Paraburkholderia fungorum: one gene and its partner. The protein of the gene in region 1 interacts with the protein of each later gene in a pairwise test. Links are inferred from orthologs where the notes say so. Each region holds a gene or a part of one and is shown in the gene's direction. Other genes may lie near its edges.

Evidence for each region.
Region 2: the proteins of recJ (region 1) and BLS41_RS01765 interact in binary tests that used the Escherichia coli proteins (3 or more experiments, as listed by UniProt). The link is inferred for Paraburkholderia fungorum from one-to-one orthologs.

Annotation. Positions count from the first base shown.
Region 1 is NZ_FNKP01000001.1:2,523,340-2,531,133, forward strand. Bases 4,310-7,162 are described here. They hold recJ (single-stranded-DNA-specific exonuclease RecJ), read left to right. Parts: upstream 4,310-4,809; coding sequence 4,810-6,516; downstream 6,517-7,162. Other genes in these bases: BLS41_RS11090 (regulator), read left to right, coding at 4,310-4,802. Outside these bases: BLS41_RS11070 (TatD family hydrolase), read right to left, coding at 36-824; lipoprotein-releasing ABC transporter ATP-binding protein LolD, read right to left, coding at 861-1,604; BLS41_RS11080 (lipoprotein-releasing ABC transporter permease subunit), read right to left, coding at 1,597-2,850; BLS41_RS11085 (hypothetical protein), read right to left, coding at 3,253-3,498; more of BLS41_RS11090, read left to right, coding at 3,654-4,309. UniProt on the Escherichia coli protein: Single-stranded-DNA-specific exonuclease.
Region 2 is NZ_FNKP01000001.1:384,731-392,961, reverse strand. The notes cover bases 250-3,539. They hold BLS41_RS01765 (DNA topoisomerase III), read left to right. Parts: upstream 250-648; coding sequence 649-3,339; downstream 3,340-3,539. Other genes in these bases: BLS41_RS01760 (LysR family transcriptional regulator), read right to left, coding at 3,484-3,539; BLS41_RS01770 (thioredoxin family protein), read left to right, coding at 250-383. Outside these bases: more of BLS41_RS01770, read left to right, coding at 6-249; more of BLS41_RS01760, read right to left, coding at 3,540-4,584; BLS41_RS01755 (phosphoenolpyruvate carboxykinase (GTP)), read right to left, coding at 4,928-6,784; BLS41_RS01750 (D-2-hydroxyacid dehydrogenase family protein), read left to right, coding at 7,162-8,175.

The DNA of each region.
Region 1 (7,794 bases):
TCGCCCGACGCGAACCACAAGATCAACGAGATTGATTATGCAGAGGAAAGGGCCAGCCGGGGCAGTGCTGCGAGCGCGTTGGCCGTTGTGCCTAAGGCGGCTTCGTCGGCGGTCATTCCGCGCAGGTCCGCGAGGCCCGCGCCGATCGCCGGAATCTGCTCGGGCGAGTTGCGCTGCTTATACATCCACGACGGCGCGATGTCGGGCGCGTCGGTTTCGACGACCAGCGCGTCGAACGGCAATTGTTCGGCGAGACGGCGAATCTGCCGCGCGCGCTCGAACGTCAGATTGCCGCCGAAGCCAAGATGCATCCCCTGGTCGATATAGGCCTGGGCCTGCTGGAAACTGCCATTGAACGCGTGCGCGATGCCGCGATGAATCTGATGCCGACGCAGCCCTTTGATCACCTGATCCTGCGATTTGCGCACGTGGCAAATCACCGGCAGATCGAATTCGCGTGCGAGTTGCAGCTGGCCGTTGTAGAAGAACTGCTGACGCGCATCGTCAAGACCGTCGACAAAATAATCGAGCCCGATCTCGCCGATACCGACGAACAGTGGATCGTCCAGACTCGCCTCGATCTCCATGCGCAGCAGATCGAGATCGCCGTCTTCGGCACCCGGCGTGAACAGCGGATGAATGCCGAGCGCATACGCCCCGCCCTCCACTTGATGCGCCAGTTCACGCACCGCCTCGAAGTTCTGCCGGCCGATCGCCGGAATCACGATGCGGCCAACGCCCACGCGATGCGCCGACGCCGCAACCTCGGCGCGATCGGCATCGAATTCCGACGCGTCGAGATGACAGTGCGTATCGATCCACATGACGGGCCTCGCTAGCGGCGGCGCAACGATTCGCGCTTAGACCGGAACCGGCGGCTCTTCGTAAAGCACGCCGTCGCGCAAACGCATGATGCGGTCGCAGCGGCCTGCCAGTTCGGGATCGTGCGTGACGATCACAAAGCTGGTTTCGAGCGTTTGCGACAGTTCGAGCATCAGGTTGAAGACCGTGTCCGCGGTGCCGCCGTCGAGATTGCCGGTCGGCTCGTCGGCCAGCACGCAGGCCGGTTTGGTGACCAGCGCCCGCGCGATGGCAACGCGCTGACGCTCGCCGCCCGACAACTCGCCCGGACGATGTTTCGCCCGATGCCCCATACCGACACGCTCGAGCACGTCGAGCGCTTCCTTGCGCGCGGCTTCGGTGGTCATCCGGCGAATTCGCAGCGGCATCGCGACGTTGTCGAGCGCGGTGAATTCGGGCAACAGATGATGGAACTGATACACGAATCCCAGCGCGCGATTGCGCAGGTCGTTGCGCTCACGCTCGGAGAGTTTCGTGAACGGCTTGCCCATCACCGAGACATGGCCGGCGCTCGGATCGTCGAGCCCGCCGAGCACGTGCAGCAGCGTGCTTTTGCCCGAACCCGACGCGCCGACGATCGCCAGCTTTTCGCCGCGCCGCACGCTCAGTTGCGTGTTGTTGAGCACCTGTACATTCAGACCGCCCTGCACGAACGCTTTGGAAATACCGGAGGCTTCCAGCACGTAGGGGTACGGGGTGTTATCGACAGAGGCCATGGATAGATTCGCGGAACGGTCATTCATAACGCAGTGCCTCCGCAGGACGGACTTTCGCACCGCGCCAGCTCGGGTAAAGCGTCGCCAGCGCCGACATGACGAACGCGATGATGCCGATGCGCGCGACGTCGGCGGGAATCAGTTCAGACGGCAATTCGCTGATGAAGTACACCGACGGCGGCAGGAACTGCACGCCGAGCAGGTGCTCGATCATCGGTACGAGCCACGGAATGCTCCACGCGATCAGGCAGCCGAGCGCGACGCCGGTCGCCGTGCCGATAAAGCCGATCGTCACGCCCTGCACCACGAAAATTTTCATGATCGAGCCGGGCTGCGCGCCGAGCGTGCGCAGAATCGCGATGTCGGCCTGCTTGTTGGTCACCGTCATCACCAGCGACGACACGAGATTGAACGCCGCCACCGCGATGATCAACGTGAGGATGATGAACATCATGCGCTTCTCGATCTGCACGGCGGAGAACCAGGTCTTGTTCTGCTGCGTCCAGTCGCGAATATAGAGATCGCCCGACAATGTGCGTGCCAGTTGATGCGCGACTTCCGGCGCGCGCTGCATGTCGGTCAGACGTAATCGCACGCCGGTTGGCGCGGGCAGCCGGAACAGCGCCTGCGCGTCCTTGATGTTGATCAGCGCGAGCGTGCTGTCGTATTCGTAATGCCCCGATTCGAAGATGCCGACCACGGTGAACTGCTTCAGCCTCGGCAGCATGCCCGCCGGGGTGATGGTGCCTTCGGGGGCGACGAGCGTGATCTTGTCGTTGACCTGCACGCCGAGGTTGGTCGCGAGGTCTGCGCCGAGCACGATGCCGAAATCGCCGGGCACGAGGTCGGACAGCTTGCCGCCTTTCATTTCCTTGCCGATATCCGACACTTCCGGTTCGAGCGACGGCTCGACGCCGCGCAGCGCCACGCCGCTCACGGCGTCCTGGCGCGTCAGCAGCGCCTGTGCTTCGACATAGGGCGCCGCGCCGATCACTTCCTTGTTCTGACGCGCTTCCTTGGCGGTCAGTTGCCAGTCGGGCATCGACCCGGTCGGCGAAAAAATCTCGACGTGCGCGAGCACCGACAACATCCGGTCGCGCACTTCTTTCTGGAACCCGTTCATCACCGACAACACGACGATCAGCGCCGCGACGCCGAGTGCGATGCCCGACATCGACACCAGCGCGATGAACGAAATGAAGCCGTTACCGGTCGTGCGTTTGCCGGCGCGGGTATAGCGCCAGCCAATCTGCCATTCGTAGGGAAATTTCAAGCGAATCCTTTTCTGCGTTTTTCCGGCCCGTGGTCCGGGCCGTTTTTCGACCTTGTAGTGCGCGCGGGAGGCGTGGAACGCCCGACGCGCGGCCCGAGCGTCGTGATCGTTGGTGTGGCGGCGACGCGGATGGTTCCGGCGTTGCGCGCTACGTCGTAGCAAGGCGCGCGCCACCGTATTCCGACGCATGGTGTGCGGCTGCGATTGCCGTCACAGTTACCGATCAAGCGCGAAGTTTGCCATACAATGCCGCCCGCTCGCGCAAACGCCGTCTGAATGAGGTGGCTTGCGGAATGGCTGGATCGGCCCTCGGCACGGGGAGTTTTTCGGCGCGGCAATCGTCAGGGCTTCGCTGACCAGCCGAACGCCGATCGCAGCAGTCCTGCACCGTCTACAAGACGCTTACCGCAAGTTGTACCGCGCCCGCAACCCGTTGATAACGCCTGCCGCCGCAGTATTGGCGACATCGCGTTTATCCGCGTCCTTACGGTCCCGGTGCAGATGGCTGATGTCCCAGTTGCAGCCCGTTTCATCCTCGACGGTTTCGTGGAAACCCGTCGGTATCCAGCCGGCCGTCGCCGGGTTTGCATCGAGCGCTTTCACGACCAGTTCGAGCAATTCCTGCTCGGTTTTGAGTTCACGCGACATGCCGGTCTCCCTCGTCATGTGCGCGGTGCCGCCGCGCGCGGCTGCTATTGCTGCGACGCCCCGCCGGCCAGGCGACCGGCAGGTGCGCCGGCCACCGCCGCGTTTTGCCGGGCGGATAGCCGATGGCGGAATACTCGCACACTCTTTGCCCTACAATGCGCAGCATCATGCTCGCCAACCGTCTCCATCTGCTCCTGCCCTTCGCGCTGCCTGCCGCAGCGGACGCCTCCACCGCCCTTCACGACATTCGCAGCCCCGCCCTCGACCGCCTGATCGCGCGCGCGACGCTGGTCGAACGGGTGATCGGCGAAGATTTTCAGCGCACGCTGCCGCACGAGCGCTGGGTGGCGCGGCAATTCAGCGCGCTGCCCGGCAACGCAGCCGCCGCCGACGAAGCCCCGCTCGCGCCGTACATGCTGCGCGCCGACGGCGGCGAACCCGGCGAGGCGACCTGGGCCTGCGTGCAACCGGTGCACGTACGTATCGCACATGATCATCTGGTGCTGATCGATCCCGCGTCGCTCGAACTCTCCGACGCCGACGCCGCTGCTTTGCTGGCAGTAGCCCGTCCGCTGATCGAAGAACTCGGCGTGCGTATCGAAGCACCGAAACCCGCGCGCTGGTATCTGTCGGGCGACGGTTTCGGCACGCTGGCGGGCGCGTCGCCGTTGCGCGCGAGCGGGCGCAACATCGAAATCTGGCTGCCGCACGAAGCGCATTCCGGCGAGCGTTCGCGCGCGTGGATGAAGCTGCAGAACGAAGTGCAGATGGCGTGGTTCGAGCATCCGGTGAACGAAGCGCGCGAGGCGCGCGGGCTGCCGGCGGTGAACTCGATCTGGTTTCATGCGCAAGGCGCGGCGCAAACGGTGCGCAGCCCGTTCGGGCAGGTTTTCTCGGATGCCGCCGCCACGCGTGGGCTGGCCATGACAGCCGGTGTCGAAACGGCTGCACCGCCGGCATCGTTTGCCGCATGGTCCGCGCGGGAAGGCGCCGGGCACGGTGCAAATAGCGCAAGCGCGGCCCGAAACCCAACCGCAACCGCCGCATCAAACCCCACGCTCGTCGAACTCGACCCCTTCTCCGCGCCCTACATCGAGCAGGACTGGGCACGCTGGAACGACGCCTTCGCGGCGCTGCAAAGCGACTGGTTCGAGCCCGCGCTCGCCGCGCTGCAATCCGGCCGGCTCGCCGAACTCGGCCTGACCTTATGCGGCGACACCGGCTCGGTCACGCTGACCGTCACGCGCGGCGATCTGCGCAAATTCTGGCGACGGCGCGTGCTTGCCTCGCTCTTCATCGAATAATTCCCGAATGACCCAAATCGTTACGCGCGCCTGTTCTCCCGTCGACGCCGAAATCCTCACTCGCCACGGCCTGCATCCGGTGCTCGCGCGCCTTTACGCCGCGCGCGGCGTGTGCCTGCCCGATGAGATCGAAACCGGCCTTGCGAAGCTCGTGCCGCCGGTCGCGCTCAAAGGCTGCGAGGACGCAGCCGTCCTGCTCGCCGACGCGATCCAGCAAAAGCGCCGCATGCTGGTGGTCGCCGACTACGACTGCGACGGCGCCACCGCCTGCGCGGTCGCGGTGCGCGGGCTGCGCATGTTCGGTGGACAGATCGACTATCTGGTGCCGAACCGTTTCGAATACGGCTACGGCCTGACGCCGGAAATCGTCGCGCTGGCGGCCCGCAATCCGTCGGGCAAGCCGGAACTGCTGATCACGGTCGATAACGGCATCGCCAGCGTCGACGGTGTCGAAGCGGCTAACGCGCTCGGCATCGACGTGCTGGTCACCGACCACCATTTGCCCGGCGACGAACTGCCCGCCGCGCGCGCGATCGTCAATCCGAACCAGCCGGGCTGCACGTTCCCGAGCAAATGCCTCGCGGGCGTCGGCGTGATGTTTTACGTGCTGCTCGCACTGCGGGCGGAATTGCGCCGCCGCGGCGCCTTCGGCGACGCGTTTCCCGAACCGCGTCTCGATGGCCTGCTCGACCTGGTCGCACTCGGCACGGTCGCCGACGTGGTCAAGCTCGACGGCAACAACCGCGTGCTGGTCGCGCAAGGTTTGCAGCGCATCCGCAAGGGCAAGATGCAGCCTGGCATCGCCGCCCTCTTTCGCGCCGCCGCGCGCGACGCCCGCAACGCGTCGGGCTTCGACCTCGGCTTCGCGCTCGGGCCGCGCCTGAACGCGGCGGGCCGTCTGTCGGACATGTCGCTCGGGATCGAATGCCTGACGACCGACGACATCGGCCGCGCCTGGGATCTCGCGCAGCAACTCGACACGATGAACCGCGAGCGTCGCGAGATCGAAGCGGGCATGCAGCAACAGGCGCTCGACGACCTGTCGTCGATCGACCCCGCAGGCGCGACCACGATCACGCTGTTCAATCCGGGCTGGCATCAGGGCGTGATCGGGATTGTCGCCGGACGGCTGAAGGAGAAATTCCACCGGCCGTCGTTCACGTTCGCTTTGGCCGACGACAGCGGCCAGACCGTCAAGGGCTCGGGCCGCTCGATTCCCGGCTTCCATCTGCGCGACGCGCTCGACCTGATCTCGAAGCGCGAACCGAACCTGATCGTCAAGTTCGGCGGCCACGCGATGGCTGCCGGCCTGACGCTCGCCGCCGCCGACGTGCCCCGCTTCACCGCCGCGTTCGAAGCGGTCGGCCGCGAATGGCTGTCTGAAGACGCGCTGTCGCGCACCGTGGAAACCGACGGCGAACTCGAAGACGCTTATTTCACGCCGCAATTCGTCGAAATGCTCGACGCCGCCGTGTGGGGCCAAGGCTTCCCTGCGCCGGTGTTTTCGGGCGAATTCGAGGTGGCGTCGCAGGCGCTGGTGAAGGACAAGCACCTGAAACTGCAACTGATGCGCGGCCGTCAGCGCTTCAACGCGATCTGGTTCAACCATACCGATACGCTGCCCGCCCGCACCATGGTCGCTTACCGGCTGGCGAGCGATACGTGGAACGGGGTGTCGCGGGTGCAGTTGATCGTCGAGCACGCGGCGAGTTGAATGAGCCGTGTTTGACGTAAGCGGGGCCGTCTGAAGCAGAAAACCGTCAGCCCCGCTTTCACCGTCCAGGCATCGAAAATCTCCGCAAAATCAACCCCAAACCCGCGCCGGATCGCTCAAGAGCCTCCGGCGCGGGCCGCCGATCGGCTATAATTTCGTCTTTTTACGAAGCTATAAAAGATCGACATGGAAGCGGAACGTCTCAACGCGATCGAAGCCTCACTGGCGGACCTGCGCACTCGCGCAGACTCGCTACGGGGGTATCTTTGACTACGACGACAAAGCACTGCGTCTAATCGAAGTCAACCGGGAACTTGAAGACCCGGACGTCTGGAACGACTCGAAACACGCCCAGGCCCTTGGCCGGGAAAAGAAACTGCTCGACGACACGGTCGGCAAGCTCACGTCGCTCGATAACGACCTGCGCGACGCGCAGGACCTGTTCGACATGGCCCGCGAAGAAGCCGACGACGAAACGCTGCTTGCCTGCGAATCCGACGCGCAAGGCATCGAACAACGTGTCGCCGACATGGAATTCCGCCGGATGTTCGCCAACCCGGCCGACCCGAACAACGCGTTCCTGGACATCCAGGCCGGCGCGGGCGGCACCGAGGCGTGCGACTGGGCGTCCATGCTGCTGCGCCAGTACCTGCGCTACTGCGAACGCAAGGGCTTCAAGACCGAAGTGCTGGAACAGACCGACGGCGACGTCGCGGGCATCAAGAACGCGACGATCAAGATCGAAGGCGAATACGCTTACGGCTTCCTGCGCACCGAAACCGGTGTGCACCGCCTCGTGCGCAAGTCGCCGTTCGACTCGTCGGGCGGCCGTCACACGTCGTTTTCGTCGGTGTTCGTGTACCCGGAAATCGACGACTCGATCGAAGTGGACGTCAACCCGGCCGATCTGCGTATCGACACCTACCGTGCTTCGGGCGCGGGCGGTCAGCACATCAACAAGACCGACTCCGCGGTGCGTATCACGCACATGCCGTCGGGCATCGTCGTGCAGTGCCAGAACGACCGTTCGCAGCACCGCAACCGCGCCGAAGCGATGGCCATGCTGAAATCGCGTCTGTACGAAGCGGAAATCCGCAAGCGTCAGGAAGAGCAGGACAAGCTCGAAGCCGGCAAGACCGATGTGGGCTGGGGTCACCAGATCCGCTCGTACGTGCTGGACAACAGCCGCATTAAAGATCTGCGCACCAACGTCGAAATCAGCAACACGAAGAGTGTGCTCGACGGCGACCTCGATCCGTTCATCAGCGCGAGCCTGAA
Region 2 (8,231 bases), 2.1 Mb from region 1 along the record:
GTCCCATGCCCGCGCTGAACCTCGACACCGATCAAGACCGGATTGCCGAGCGCGTCAACGAACCCGACACACTGTTCGTTGCCTGCCTGTGCGCGGAATGGTGCGGAACCTGCCGTGAATACCGGGACGCGTTTGACAAGCTGGCCGACCGGCATCCGGATATCTGTTTCGCATGGATCGACATTGAAAACCATGCAGACCGCTTCGACGATCTGGATGTGGAGAACTTCCCGACCATCCTGATAGAAGACTCGGTCACGACACGTTTTTTCGGTACGGTTTTGCCACAGGCGTCGATTGTTGAACGGATGTTGTCGGACCTGACGGCCGTGCCCGGCGTCAGCGGCGCGCCCAAGCTGCGGCCCGCGCTCACGGTTGCCTAGAGCAACCATCAGCGGACGTCCGCGCTTGACGGCAAAGGGTGCCGGAAGCGTTACGCAAGACAGCGCGCGGCACGTCTGACGCTGCTTGCCCAATGACAGAGCGCGCAATTATGATGGCGCGCATTTTATGGCACTTGACACGCCGCCTTCGCGCCGTGTGCTATAAAGCGGTCGTTAATGGGTCGCAAAGGTCGCAAACGAGGGTCGCGCTAGCAAAAGCGCACTCAAGGCCATCAACCCGGATCTACCAACCTCACATCGAGTCATGTCCAAAGCACTGATCATCGCCGAAAAGCCTTCCGTCGCGAACGACATCGCGCGCGCTTTGGGCGGCTTTACCAAGCATGACGAATACTACGAAAGCGACGACTACGTCCTTTCCTCGGCAGTCGGCCACTTGCTGGAAATTGCCGCGCCCGAAGACTACGAAGTCAAGCGCGGCAAGTGGAGCTTCGCCAACCTGCCCGTCATTCCGCCACATTTCGATCTGAATCCGATCGCCAAGAGCGAGTCGCGCCTGAAGGTGCTGACGAAGCTGCTCAAGCGTAAAGACGTCGATCGTCTGATCAACGCATGCGACGCGGGGCGCGAAGGCGAGCTGATTTTCCGCCTGATCGCGCAGCACGCAAAAGCCAAACAGCCGGTACAGCGTCTGTGGCTGCAATCGATGACGGCCGGCGCGATCCGTGACGGCTTCGCACGTCTGCGTAGCGACGAAGAAATGCAACCGCTCGCGGATGCCGCGCGCTGCCGCTCCGAAGCGGACTGGCTGGTCGGCATCAACGGCACGCGGGCAATGACCGCGTTCAACAGCAAGGGCGGCGGCTTCTTCCTGACCACGGTCGGGCGCGTACAGACGCCGACGCTGTCTATCGTCGTCGAACGCGAAGAAAAGATTCGCCGCTTCGTGCCGCGCGATTACTGGGAAGTGAAGGCGGAGTTCGTCTGCGCGCACGGTTTCTACGAAGGCCGCTGGTTCGACCCGAAATTCAAGCGCGACGAGTTCGATCCGGAAAAGCGTGATTCGCGTCTGTGGGCGCTCCCTGCCGCCGAGACGATCGTCGCTGCCTGCCGCGGCCAGATCGGCACCGTGACGGAAGAATCGAAGCCGTCCACGCAACTGTCGCCGGCACTGTTCGACCTGACCAGCCTTCAGCGCGAGGCCAATGGCCGCTTCGGCTTCTCGGCGAAGAACACGCTCGGTCTTGCCCAGGCGCTGTACGAAAAGCACAAGGTGTTGACCTATCCCCGGACCGACGCTCGCGCGCTGCCGGAAGACTATATGGATACGGTCAAGGACACGCTCGGCATGCTCAAGGAGAGCAACAACTACCTGCCGTTTGCGAAGCAGGTGCTCGACAAGGGCTGGGTGAAGCCGAACAAGCGCATCTTCGATAACTCGAAGATCAGCGACCACTTCGCAATTATTCCGACGGCGCAGGCGCCGAAGAATTTGTCAGAGCCCGAGCAGAAGCTTTACGACCTGGTCGTGAAGCGCTTCCTGTCGGTGTTCTTCCCGGCCGCCGAATATCGCGTGACCACGCGGATCACCGAAGTGGTCGGTCATCATTTCAAGACCGAAGGCAAGGTGCTGGTCGAACCGGGCTGGCTGCAGGTCTATGGCCGCGAAATCAGCGGTGAAGACGCGAACCTCGTCCCGGTGCAGAAGGACGAGAAGGTCAAGACCGACAAGATCGCCGCCCAGCAACTGGTGACGAAGCCGCCCGCACGCTACAACGAGGCGACGTTGCTGTCGGCGATGGAAGGCGCGGGCAAGCTCGTCGAAGATGACGAATTGCGCGAAGCAATGGCCGCCAAGGGTCTCGGCACGCCGGCTACACGCGCCGCCATCATTGAAGGTCTGCTGGGTGAGAAATATCTGATCCGCGAAGGCCGCGATCTGATTCCGACCGCCAAGGCATTCCAGCTGATGACGCTATTGCGCGGCCTCGGCGTGAAGGAACTGACCGCACCGGAATTGACCGGCGAGTGGGAATACAAGCTCTCGCAAATGGAACGCGGCAACCTGCCGCGCGACGCGTTCATGCAGGAAATCGCCCGCATGACGCAGACCATCGTCAAGCGCGCGAAGGAATACGATTCGGACACGATCCCGGGTGATTACGCGACGTTGCAGACACCTTGTCCGAATTGCGGCGGTCAGGTAAAGGAAAACTACCGGCGTTTCGCGTGCTCGAAATGCGAGTTCTCGATCTCGAAGATTCCGGGCGGCCGTCAGTTCGAAATCCCGGAAGTCGAAGAGCTGTTGCAGAACAAGACGATCGGACCGCTGTCGGGTTTCCGCAGCAAGATGGGCCGTCCGTTCTCGGCAATCCTGAAGCTGTCGCTCGACGACGAAATCAAGAACTACAAGCTCGAATTCGACTTCGGTCAGGATGCGGGCGGCGAAGACGGCGAACCGCCTGATTTCTCCGACCAGCAGCCGGTCGGCGCGTGTCCGAAGTGCAAGGGCCGCGTGTTCGAGCACGGCATGAGCTACGTCTGCGAGAACTCGGTTGCCAACCCGAAGACTTGCGATTTCCGTTCGGGCAAGGTGATCTTGCAGCAGGAAATTGCCCGCGAGCAGATGGCGAAGTTGCTCGAAGAGGGCCGCACGGATCTGCTGACCAACTTCAAGTCGTCGCGCACCGGTCGCAACTTCAAGGCGTTCCTCGTCCGGCAGCCCGACGGCAAGGTCGGCTTCGAGTTCGAGAAGAAGGAACCGTCGGCGAAGACTGCCGCCAAGACTGCGGCGGCCAAGTCGGCTGCCAAAGCTGCACCGGAAGCGGAGTCGGACTCCGACGACGAAGGCACAGCAGTAGCCGTGAAGACAGCGCCGGCAAAGAAGGTGGCGGCGAAGAAAACGGCCGCGGCCAAGAAGGCGCCTGCGACCAAAACCGCTGCCGCCAAGAAAGCACCTGCGAAGAAAGCGGTAGCGCGTAAAACAGGCTCCTGATCGGGAGCCGGTGACGGCTGGAACGCAGGTTGTTTCCAGCCCGTTGCTTGAATCGCTCTTCCGCAATGGCCAAAAAAAAGGCGCAGTCACTTAACGTGACTGCGCCTTTTTTTCACCAGCGACACATGCCGGCTAAACCATCTTTCAGAGCGGCGACAACGCCGTCGGCCGAGGACGATTCGTCGTCTTCGCCAGGTTCGACGACACCGGCGACAACTCGCTGTCCAGCAGCCGCGACAGCGGCTCAGCACCGTCGAATGCTTCCGGCGGCATCGAAGAGTCGGCGGAATCAAACGACGACGTCGTGTGACGCTCCAGCCCGTCCTTGATCCACTGTTCGCCAAGCAGACTGTTCGGCGTCTGGCTGAAATGCTCGACCAGATGGTCGATGAACGTGCGCACCTTCGCCGGCAAGTGACGGCGGCTCGGATACGCAATGTTGATCTCGACCTGCGGCAAGCGGTAATCGCCGAGCAGACGCACGAGGCGCCCGCGCGTCATATCACGGCCAATCAGATAGCTCGGCAAAATCGCGATGCCCATGCCGAGCAACGCAAACTGCCGCAGCATTTCCGTATTGTTCGCGACGATCACGTTAGACGGACGCACACGCACTTCGCCTTCCGGTCCCGTGAACACACGTTCGTCGCCCCAATACTCAGAGGGCAGACTCAGGCACGGATGCTCCAGCAAATGCTCGGGACGCGTCGGCGTGCCGTGCTTCTCGAGATAAGCCGGCGTTGCACACACTGTCATGCAACCGGTGGTGAGACGCCGCGTGACAATGCTCGCGCTGCGCATTTGCCGCGCGATCACCACGCCAACGTCGAAACCTTCTTCGACCAGATCGACCTGCCGGTCGACCAGCGTGACATCGGGAATAACTTTCGGATAGCGCTCCGCGTACGTTTGAAGTACGGGTGCGAGGTTATGCAGCCCGAACACCACCGGCGCGACGATTCGCAACGTGCCGACGGGTTCATGATTGCGCGCGACCACCATCTGTTCGACGTCTTCCAGTTCGTCGAGAATCTGGCGCGCACGCTCGAGATACACCTGACCCGATTCGGTCAGAGACAAGCTGCGGGTTGTGCGATTGAGCAGCCGCGTACCAAGACGCCCTTCGAGGTCGGCTACGTGACGGGTGGCAACTGCGTTGGAAATATCCATCGCGCTCGCAGCGCGGGCAAAACTGCCGAGATCCGCCACTTTGACGAAAACTCGCATCGACTGCAAATGATCCATAGGACAACTCCTGCCGTGTTACAGCTTCCTGACAATTAGTGAAAACCAGTGAAGCGAACTTGGAATTCTCCTACGACTCGCGAAATCGTGCATAAGTTGCCCACAACAGCCGAAATATTGTCAATTTTCGTGCGACTCTGCTCCCCAATGTGGGGCATGACCGTCGATTGATCCGAAAAAAGAAACAATCTGCTGCACCGCACCTTGAACTGTCTTTTTTGTGCGAATAGATGCAAAGGTCATTCCGGCATTGCGGATTCAGAAAAAATCGCTATTCGGGGATCGATCACAAATAAAAAACCGCCCGAAGGCGGTCTTTTCAGGAGAGTGAATACTCACGTAGCTAGACGGCGAGCTTCTCTTCGAGCGAGCGTTTGGTCTGCTGCAACGCGGGCGGGAGCCCTTGTTGCAATGTGTCAAAAAGGTCGGCGTGCAGCGCGAGTTCGTCGCGCCACGCTGCGTCATCGACGGAAATGACCTGCTCGAATTGCTCACGGCTGAAATTCAAGCCGCGCCAGTCGATGTCGTCATAGTGCGGCGACACGCCGAACGTATGCTCCTCGCCTCGCGTCGTGCCTTCGATCCGGCCAACCATCCAGCTCAACACGCGCATGTTCTCGCCGAAACCCGGCCACACGAACTTGCCGTCCGCGCCCTTACGGAACCAGTTCACGCAGAAGATTTTCGGCAGCTTCGCGTTCAGTTGTTCCAGACGTTCGCCGGTTTTCAGCCAGTGGCCGAAGTAGTCGCTCATGTTGTAGCCGCAGAACGGCAGCATCGCGAACGGGTCGCGGCGCACCACGCCCTGCTGGCCGGCAGCGGCAGCGGTCGTTTCCGAGCCCATGGTCGCGGCCATGTAGACGCCTTCAACCCAGTTGCGCGCCTCGGTGACGAGCGGCACGGTGGTCGAACGGCGACCGCCGAAAATGAACGCATCGATCGCGACACCTGCCGGGTTTTCCCAATCGGCGTCGATCGACGGACATTGCGACGCGGGCGCCGTGAAGCGCGCGTTCGGATGCGCCGCCTTGCGACCGCTTTCCTTCGAGCTGGCCGGCGTCCAGTCCTTGCCTTGCCAGTCGATCAGATGCGCGGGCGGCTCGTCGGTCATGCCCTCCCACCAGACGTCGCCGTCGTCGGTCAGCGCGACGTTCGTGAAGATCACGTTTTCCTTCAGCGTGGCCATCGCGTTGAAGTTGGTCTTTTCGCTGGTGCCCGGCGCAACGCCGAAATAACCGGCCTCGGGGTTGATCGCGTACAGACGGCCGTCCTGAGCCGGTTTGATCCACGCGATATCGTCGCCGATCGTGGAGATTTTCCAGCCGTTCAGACCTTCCGGCGGAATCAGCATCGCGAAGTTGGTCTTGCCGCACGCCGACGGAAACGCCGCCGCCACATGATGCTTGCGCCCTTCCGGCGACGTCACGCCGAGAATCAGCATGTGTTCGGCGAGCCAGCCTTCGTCGCGGCCCATCGTCGACGCGATCCGTAGCGCGAAACATTTTTTGCCGAGTAACGCGTTGCCGCCGTAGCCCGAACCGTAGCTCCAGATTTCACGCGATTCAGGGAAATGGACGATGTACTTGGTTTTGTTGCACGGCCACGCGACGTCCTGCTCCCCCGCCGAAAGCGGCGCGCCGACCGAGTGGACGCAGGGCACGAACTCGCCGTCTTCGCCCAGCACGTCGTACACCTTGCGACCCATGCGCGTCATGATGCGCATGTTGGTGACCACATACGGGCTGTCGCTCAATTCGACGCCGATGTGCGCGATCGGCGAGCCGAGCGGGCCCATCGAGAATGGCACCACGTACATCGTGCGGCCGCGCATTGCGCCTTCGAACAGACCGTCGAGCGTAGTGCGCATTTCGGCCGGGGCGACCCAGTTGTTGGTGGGGCCGGCATCTTCCGCGCGTTGCGAGCAGATGAACGTGCGATCCTCGACGCGCGCGACGTCGGATGGATCGGACCATGCCAGATAAGAATTGGGACGTTTCGTGGGATTGAGCTTCCTGAGGGTGCCCGCCGCGACCATCTGTGCGCACAGGCGGTCGTATTCCTCCTGCGAGCCGTCACACCAGACGATGCTGTCCGGCTTGGTTCTGGCGGCAACCCGCTGAACCCAGTCGATCAGTTTTCGGTGTTTGACCCACGCGGGCGCCTCGATAGCGGGCTGTCCTTCGAATGAGGGATGATTCATCGACCTGTCTCCGTTTTGTAGCAATAGAAAAACGGTACAAGCCCGGCGACGCTGCATGCGAGAGGCATTTCAATTCTTCGCGCCGATGTTTCCACCACTCGACGCATAATTGCGCAGGTCAACCTGGGCCAACCAGCTTGTCGGGCGGAGACGCCTGCTGACGGGGCTTCTGCAACCGTCTGTAAAGCGGCTTGCCTCAACACGCAACAAACTGTTAAAAACGATGTCAATCAGCTTTAACGTGGCGCTGCCGTTCTTCGCAGCAGCTTCTACGGTAAGGCATCCAGCCAGACCGGCATGTGACCTGGGTCACATGGTGGGACAGTCAGCATAACACTCCGTTCCGCACCGTCACGGTGCGCCGCAAGACACATACCATGAAGATTGCCATCCTCGACGATTATCAGGACGCCGTTCGTAAGCTCGATTGCTTTCAATTGCTGGCCGACCATGAAGTCAAAGTTTTCAACAACACCGTGCGCGGTCTCGGCCAGCTGGCGAGCCGTCTTTCCGAAGTCGACGCGCTTGTCCTGATTCGCGAACGTACCCGTATCAACTCGCAACTGCTCGACAAACTGCCGCGTTTGCGCATGATCAGCCAGACCGGCAAAGTCGCCGGCCATATCGATCTGGCGGCTTGTACCGAACGCGGTATCGCCGTGCTGGAAGGCACTGGCTCGCCGATCGCACCCGCCGAACTGACGTGGGCTCTCATCATGGCGGCGCAGCGGCGCATTCCGCAATACGTGGCAAACCTTAAGCAAGGGGCCTGGCAGCAATCCGGTCTGAAGACGTCGGCGCTTCCGCCGAACTTCGGTTTGGGGCAGGTTTTGCGCGGTCAGACGCTGGGCATCTGGGGTTACGGCAAGATCGGCCGTCTGGTCGCGGGATACGGCAAGGCGTTCGGCATGAACGTGCTGATCTGGGGCCGCGAGCATTCGCGTGAAGCGGCTCGCGCCGATGGTTATGGCGTGGCCGAAAGCCGTGAAGAGTTGTTCGAACAGAGCGACGTGCTGTCGCTGCATCTGCGTCTGCATGACGACACGCGTGGCATCGTCAAGCAGGAAGACCTGATGCGGATGAAGCCGACCGCGCTGCTCGTGAACACAAGCCGGGCCGAACTGCTCGACGAAAACGCGCTGGTGAATGCGCTGTCGCACAACCGTCCGGGGATGGTCGCCATCGACGTGTATGAAAGCGAGCCGATCCTGCAGGGCTACAGCCTGCTTCGGATGGAAAACGTGATCTGCACACCGCACATCGGCTATGTGGAACGCGAGAGCTACGAGTTGTATTTCACCGCGGCTTTCAACAACATTCTGGCGTTCGATTCTGGCGATACGACCAGCGTGGCGAATCCCGAGGCGTTGCAGGGCGGGCGTCGGCGGTAGTTTTTTGCGGGGCGGGTGCGCGTCGAGCGTTGACCGTTTTGACCGTTACGTATTGG